2 regions of the Thermotoga petrophila RKU-1 genome follow, and region 2 is predicted to be linked to the other one. Evidence: predicted binding sites of a transcription regulator. Region 2 holds the regulator's gene; the other holds the start of a gene.
What was found. Region 2 encodes HrcA, which represses chaperone genes, less so after heat shock. Its sites were predicted from a motif close to ATTAGCACTCNNANNNTNNGAGTGCTAAT; they were not measured.

Region 1 (3,425 bases), 470 kb from region 2:
TTCGATTTCTTCTTTGAGACGTTTGTCCTGTTCTTCGTATCTTTTCGCATCTTCTATCATTCTCTTTATTTCGTCTTCGGAGAGCTTGTGTCTTCCTGTGACTACCATGGACTGTTCTTTTCCAGAACCGAGATCTTTTGCGGAAACGTGGACTATTCCGTCGCTGTCTATGTCGAACGTGACCTCTATCTGAGGAACACCCCTCGGTGCCGGTGGAATTCCAACGAGTTTGAAGCTTCCAAGGAAGATGTTTTCCCTCGCAATCGGCCTTTCACCCTGATAGACTCTGATTTCTACTTCGGTCTGACCGTCTTCAACCGTTGTGAAGATCTTGCTCTTCCTCACGGGTATCTTGGTGTTCCTCGGGATTATCGGTTCGAAGAGTCCGCCTTTGACTTCTATTCCGAGTGTTAGTGGTGTTACATCGACGAGAACGATATCTCTTCCCTTTGCTCCTTCGGTGCCTGCGAGTATCGCCGCCTGAATCGCTGCTCCGATAGCAACTGCTTCGTCCGGGTTGACGCTCTTGTTGGGTTCTTTTCCGAAGAACTCCTTTATGAACCTCTGCACCATTGGAACTCTGGTCATACCGCCGACGAGTATGATTTCGTCGATATCCTGTGGTGAGAGCTTTGCATCGTTCAGTGCCTGTTCGATTGGGCCTCTTGTCATTTCGACGAGATCTCTTGTGAGCGATTCGAAGAGACTTCTGGTGATTCTCATTTCAAGGTGCAGAGGCTGTCCGCTCGGAGAGACAGCGATGAACGGCAAACTCACATCGGTTTCCATCTTCGTTGAAAGCTCTATCTTGGCTTTTTCGGCAGCGTCTCTCAATCTCTGAAGCGCCTGTCTGTCTTCTCTGAGATCTATTCCGTGCTGTTTTTTGAATTCCTCTGCCATCCAGTCGATGAGTCTCTGATCGAAGTCGTCTCCACCGAGGTGGTTGTTACCAGCTGTAGCGATGACTTCGATCACACCTTCTCCTATCTCGAGTATGGAGACATCGAACGTTCCACCACCGAGGTCGTAAACCAGCACTTTCTCTTCTTTTCCAGCTTTATCGAGTCCGTAAGCGAGGGCCGCTGCGGTTGGTTCGTTGATGATCCTCAAGACCTCAAGACCTGCTATGATTCCAGCCTCTTTCGTTGCCTGTCTTTGGGCATCGTTGAAGTAAGCGGGACAGGTGATGACGGCTTTCTTTATTTCACCACCGAGGTACGCTTCCGCGTCGTTCTTCAGCTTCTTGAGGATGAACGCGCTGATCTCCTGAGGAGTGTATTCTTTATCGTCTATTCTCACTTTGTAATCAGTTCCCATTTTTCTCTTTATGGATTTTATCGTTCGTTCAGGATTGAGTATCATCTGTCTCTTGGCGGGTTCTCCTACGAGTATCTCTCCACTCTTTGTGAACGCAACCACGGATGGTGTGACCCTGCTTCCTTCAGCGTTCGGTATCACTTCAACTGTACCGTCCGGTTTCATCCAAGCTATAACAGAATTTGTCGTTCCAAGGTCTATTCCCACAACGAATTCTTTCTTTTCTGCCATTGTGCCACCTCCTCAGAACCTTTTCTCATCCATGAGAAATTATAGTGAGGCACAGAATGGGATGTCAAGGGGTCGTATGAGAATTTGTACAAACATATATTCGTCTCATAATGATGGAAATCGAATATATAATTTTTTAGAAACAATATCGTATAGCAAATGAAACTTTTGAATGATAATAACAATTCAGATCGAAAGTGAGCTATAATTTGTTCTGTCGGGGAGGGATCGAAGTGAAGATCGCGGAAATCTCTTCGAGAAGACCCATAGCCATCTTTATGCTGTTGACAGCTGTTGTCTTCCTTGGTTTCATTTCGTTTCAGCATCTCAAGCTGGATTTTCTTCCTCAGATAGAGTACCCTTACGCTGTTGTTATAACCACGTACATGGGAGCGGGCACGGAAGAAGTCGAAGAACTCGTAACCAAACCTCTTGAAGGGTACATTTCCTCAACTCCGGGTGTTAGAAGGTTCACCTCCATGTCGATGGATTCCGTTTCTTTCATCCTCGTCGAGTTCGACTGGAATGTGAAAACCTCCGAAGCCGTTGGAAGACTCTCAAGGTACGTAGATCTTGCCACTCGCGACCTGCCAGAGGGTGCGAATCCTGTGGTCGTAGAGTTCGATCCTTCCTTACTTCCCGTGTATGCTTTCTCAACGGAAGATGACTACGAAGATGTCGTGTCGAAAATCAAAAGACTGCCGGAAGTCGCCAGTGTAGAAGTGATGGGAAAACCAGAAAAAATCGTCGAGGTTATACTTGATCAGGAGAAAATAAAACGGTTCGATGTTGATCCTTCGTTGATAGAGACCATCCTTTCAGGGAATCTCGTTTACCCGTTCGGCTATGTGAGCGATTCTGAAGGAAACATTTACCCCGTTTCCGTCGATGGCCGGTTTGAGAACATAGAAGATCTCAAAAACACAATAGTTGGTTTCAGGGGAGTGAAATACCAGTCCCTTCTGCAGGGTAAGGTACCGAACATACTCGTTCCCGTGAGATTGAGAAACATAGCCGAGGTTAATATAACGAACGAAAGCGTTCAGGGAGAAGTCAGGGTCAACGGAAAGAAGGCTTCTCTCATCGCTATCTACAAAAGAAGCGGTGCGAACACCGTCAAAACTGTCCGTGAAATAAAGAGGATACTGAGAGATTCCAAAATAAATTACATAGAGGCCATGAACCAGGCTTATTACACTGAAAGAGCGATCGACAATCTTCTCAAGAATCTTCTCTACGGCTTCATCGCGGCTTTCGTGGTGGTTTTGATCTTTTTGAAGGATTTCACGTCAACCATCGTCACTTCGTTTTCCATTCCGCTGTCCCTCACGATCACCTTTGTTCTTCTTTACGCCTTCGGCTTGAACCTCGACACGCTCACGCTGGGCGGTCTCATCATGGCACTGGGAATGCTGGTGGACAATTCCATAGTCGTGTTTGAGAACATATACCGCCATCGCTCCCTCGGTGATCCAATACCGGACGCTGCGAGAAAAGGTGCGGGAGAGGTGTGGCTGGCGATTCTTGCTTCCACACTCACAACCGTTTCTGTTTTTCTTCCCATAGTGTTCTTCACAGGTTTTGTAGTGAGACTGTTCAAGTATTTCGCCATTGCGTTCGTCTTCGCACTTTCTTCTTCGCTGTTCGTATCTACAGTCGTCGTTCCAGCGGGTACAAGGTGGATAAAGCCAAGAAGAGGAAAACTCACCGAAGCACTGCAAAAGCATTATCGGAAGGCATTGGAATGGTGTTTGAAGAGAAAGAAACTGGTCCTGGTGATTTCTTTTGCTCTGGTTGCAATCTCCGTGATTTACCTTCTTTCGAAACCTCTGGGTTTTCTCCCGTCTTTCCAGACGAATCTCATGGTGATAGATGTG
Region 2 (3,425 bases):
TTGGATTGTCTGATGGACCAGTCAATGAACTCTTCGAATCTTTTTATATCGACATCTCTTCCCCAGATTTTTCTCTTGTTTTCATCGACGAGGATCACTTCTTTAATATCAACCACTTTCTTTACAAGGTCCAAAAGACCCTGAAGAATATCGTTTTCTGTTTTCGCATTGGAAAACTCCATTATCATTATCGAAAGGAGTAAAAACAGACGATCGCTCTGTTTTTTTATCTTTTCTTGTGTTTCCTCCAAGGAAAAATCACCTCACGATTTCCGTCGCCGCTTTTCTCAGACGATTCATCACAGCAAACAGAATTCCCCGTTCTTCAAATCCCTCAACAATTATATACTCTTTACCCCTTTTTTCTGCTTCTCGCAGAACAGAAAAGATGTTTTGGGCGATACTGTAGGGATTTTTCAAAGATCCCACAACGATTATATCGTCATACAGCTCCTTTCTCTCATCAACACAGATGACCACATGGTTTGGATACTTTTTCAATACTTCTTCCATCTTCGTCAAATCTTCTACGAGTATCAAAGGCTTTGAAGGAGCGTAGTGTCGGTATTTCATTCCCGGTGCAAGCGGTCTGCCTTTAAAATTCCCTTTTCGTACGAAATCAGGTACTACGAGTTCCGGAAAGAGCTCCCTCAATCGCTCAACCTCCACTGGCCCTGGCCTCAGAAGAACGGGCTTTTCTTTTGTGAGGTCCACAATGGTGGACTCCAGGCCAAAGGGGGTATTCCCCGCGTCGATTATCAGCTTAACTTTACCCATGAAGTCTTCTATGACGTGTTGCACGTTGGTAGCGCTGGGTCTCCCCGATAGATTTGCGCTTGGAGCGGCTATAGGATTTCCAAAGAGTTCTATCAACTTCAGGGCCACCGGATGTGCCGGCATCCTCACAGCCACTGTTGAAAGACCAGCGGTCACCACGAGAGGTATCTTTTCAGATTTTTTTCGAAGAATAACTGTCAGCGGTCCCGGCCAGAACTTTTTCAAAAAGTCCAGATGAGCTTCATAACCCTCTGCGATTTCTTCCAGCTGATCGAAAGAATGTATATGAACAATGAGGGGATTGTCAGTGGGTCTTCCCTTCAACTCGAAGATCTTCCTGCAGGCTTCTTCGTTGTACGCGTCCGCTCCTATTCCGTAAACGGTTTCAGTGGGGAAAATGATAACTTCTCCGTTCCGGAGAAGCTCGACTGCTTCTTTCAAAACTTCTTCGTCGGGGAAGAGGGGATCCACCTTTAACACTTTAGTCACAGGTTTCTCCCTCCTGATATGATACAAAATAAAGGGGCTCTCTGGAGCCCCCTGTGGTGCCGAGGGCGGGACTTGAACCCGCACGGGGTCATCCCCCAGCTGATTTTGAGTCAGCCGCGTCTGCCATTCCGCCACCTCGGCCCTCCAATATATATAGTACCAGTTTCTTCTTTTTAAAGTCAAGATCAGAGAATTTCGCTTTCTTCTTGAATTCTTTTAAAATGTGTGCTAAACTTATTATTAGCACTCAAAAGAAGGGAGTGCTAAATCATGAGAAGGCTCAACAGGAAGAACAGTGATGCTTCGAAAAAATTGAATGATCGCCAGAGAAAGGTGCTTTACTGCATCGTGAGAGAGTACATAGAAAACAAAAAACCCGTGAGCTCACAGAGAGTTCTGGAAGTGAGCAACATAGAGTTCAGCAGTGCCACTATAAGAAACGATATGAAAAAACTGGAATATCTTGGATACATATACCAGCCCCACACATCAGCAGGTAGGATTCCAACTGACAAGGGGCTGAGGTTTTACTACGAGGAGATGTTGAAAATCTCAAAAGAGACATCAGAAGCAGATCTTGCTGTGGAGACTTTCAAATCGATGCCCCTAGCTGATCCAGAAAAAGTTCTCTTCCTCGCGGGAAATCTCTTAGCCCGATTGACGGAGGGTTACGTCCTCATAGAAAGACCAAACACCAGAGATTTGAAAATACTCAGGGTGATGCTCATTCCCGTTTCGGAGGATTACCTCATCTTTTCCATATTGACGGAGTTCGGTGTTTCCAGAGTTACTCCCATCAAAACTCAGGAACGACTGAATTGGGAAGAAATCGAAAGACAACTCAATTTCCTCCTCAGAGGCAAAACAATAGGAGAAGTATTGTTGGGTAGAATAGAAAGCCTGAAAGGGAGTGGATTCCTCAGACTGATAGAATCTCTAATAGGCGAGACCATCGAAAGATATCTGGATGCAGGTCTTGAAAACCTTCTAAAAGACGAGACACTCGCTCTGGAAGACATCAGAAACCTTCTTGAAGAGATCAAAGATCAGAAATTTCTTGAGAGCTTAGTTGGAGAAGGCATAAGCGTCATGATAGGAAGGGAAATTGGCAGAAAAAATCTGGAGAAATTCGCTGTTTTTTCAGGAAGATACTTCAAAGGAGAATCTCCTATCGGTAGTGTGTACTTCTTCACGTCGAAGGTTACAAGGTACGATAGAAATCACAAAATATTTGAGTACATTTTGAACCGTCTTTCGGAGTATTTCACTTCGACCTCCAGGAGGTGAAAAAGATGAGTGAAAAGGACAAAAAGGAACTCACACAGGAATGTGAAGAACTGAAAGAAAAATATAAAGAACTGGAAGAGTACGCAAAAAGACTGAAGGCCGAATACGAAAACTACCGCGAGGAAGTCGCCCGTGAAAAAAGAGAACTGATAAAGAACGCAAACGAATACCTCATATTGAAACTCATTCCCGTTCTTGATGATTTCGAAAGGGCATTGAATCAAGGGGAAAAGAGAGACGCCTTCTATGAAGGCGTGAAAATGATATACAAAAAACTCCTGAACGTCTTGGAAAAAGAAGGACTCACAAAGATCCACGTAGGAGAGAAATTCGATCCCTTTGAACACGAAGCAGTTGAAAGAGTGGAAACGGAAGATGTGGAAGAGTACACCGTCCTCGAGGTAGTAGAGAGTGGTTACAAATTCCACGGGAAAGTCCTGAAACCCGCAAAAGTGAAGGTTGCAGTGAAACCACGAAAGAAGGAAGCAGAGAAGGTTGAAAAACCTTCTGACGAGAAGGAGTGATGAATCATGAAACGTGAAAAAAAGGACTACTACGAAATTCTCGGTGTTCCCAGAGACGCCACACAGGAAGAAATAAAAAGGGCTTACAAAAGACTGGTGAAAGAGTGGCACCCGGATCGACATCCAGAAAACAGAAAAGAGGCCGAACAACGTTTTAAGGAAATTCAGGAGGCCTACGAAGTCCTCAGCGATCCACAAAAAAGGGCCATGTACGATCGTTTCGGGTACGTAGGAGAACAGCCCACGTATCAGGAAACAGAATCTGGTGGCTTCTTCGAGGATATATTCAAAGAGTTCGAAAATATTTTCAACAGGGACATTTTCGATGTTTTCTTTGGTGAGAGACCC

Region 1: a site for HrcA is predicted at 1,700-1,728, ahead of dnaK (molecular chaperone DnaK). Genes of this name have one in related genera too.

Annotation. Positions count from the first base shown of each region.
Region 1 covers NC_009486.1:539,965-543,389, forward strand. The annotation lists gene dnaK (molecular chaperone DnaK) at 1-1,548, opposite strand, end outside; gene TPET_RS02765 (efflux RND transporter permease subunit) at 1,782-3,425, shown strand, end outside.
Region 2 covers NC_009486.1:67,344-70,768, forward strand. The annotation lists gene TPET_RS00370 (sensor histidine kinase) at 1-251, opposite strand, end outside; gene TPET_RS00375 (L-threonylcarbamoyladenylate synthase) at 259-1,266, opposite strand; tRNA gene TPET_RS00380 (tRNA-Leu) at 1,321-1,407, opposite strand; gene hrcA (heat-inducible transcriptional repressor HrcA) at 1,537-2,553, shown strand; gene TPET_RS00390 (nucleotide exchange factor GrpE) at 2,559-3,077, shown strand; gene dnaJ (molecular chaperone DnaJ) at 3,084-3,425, shown strand, end outside.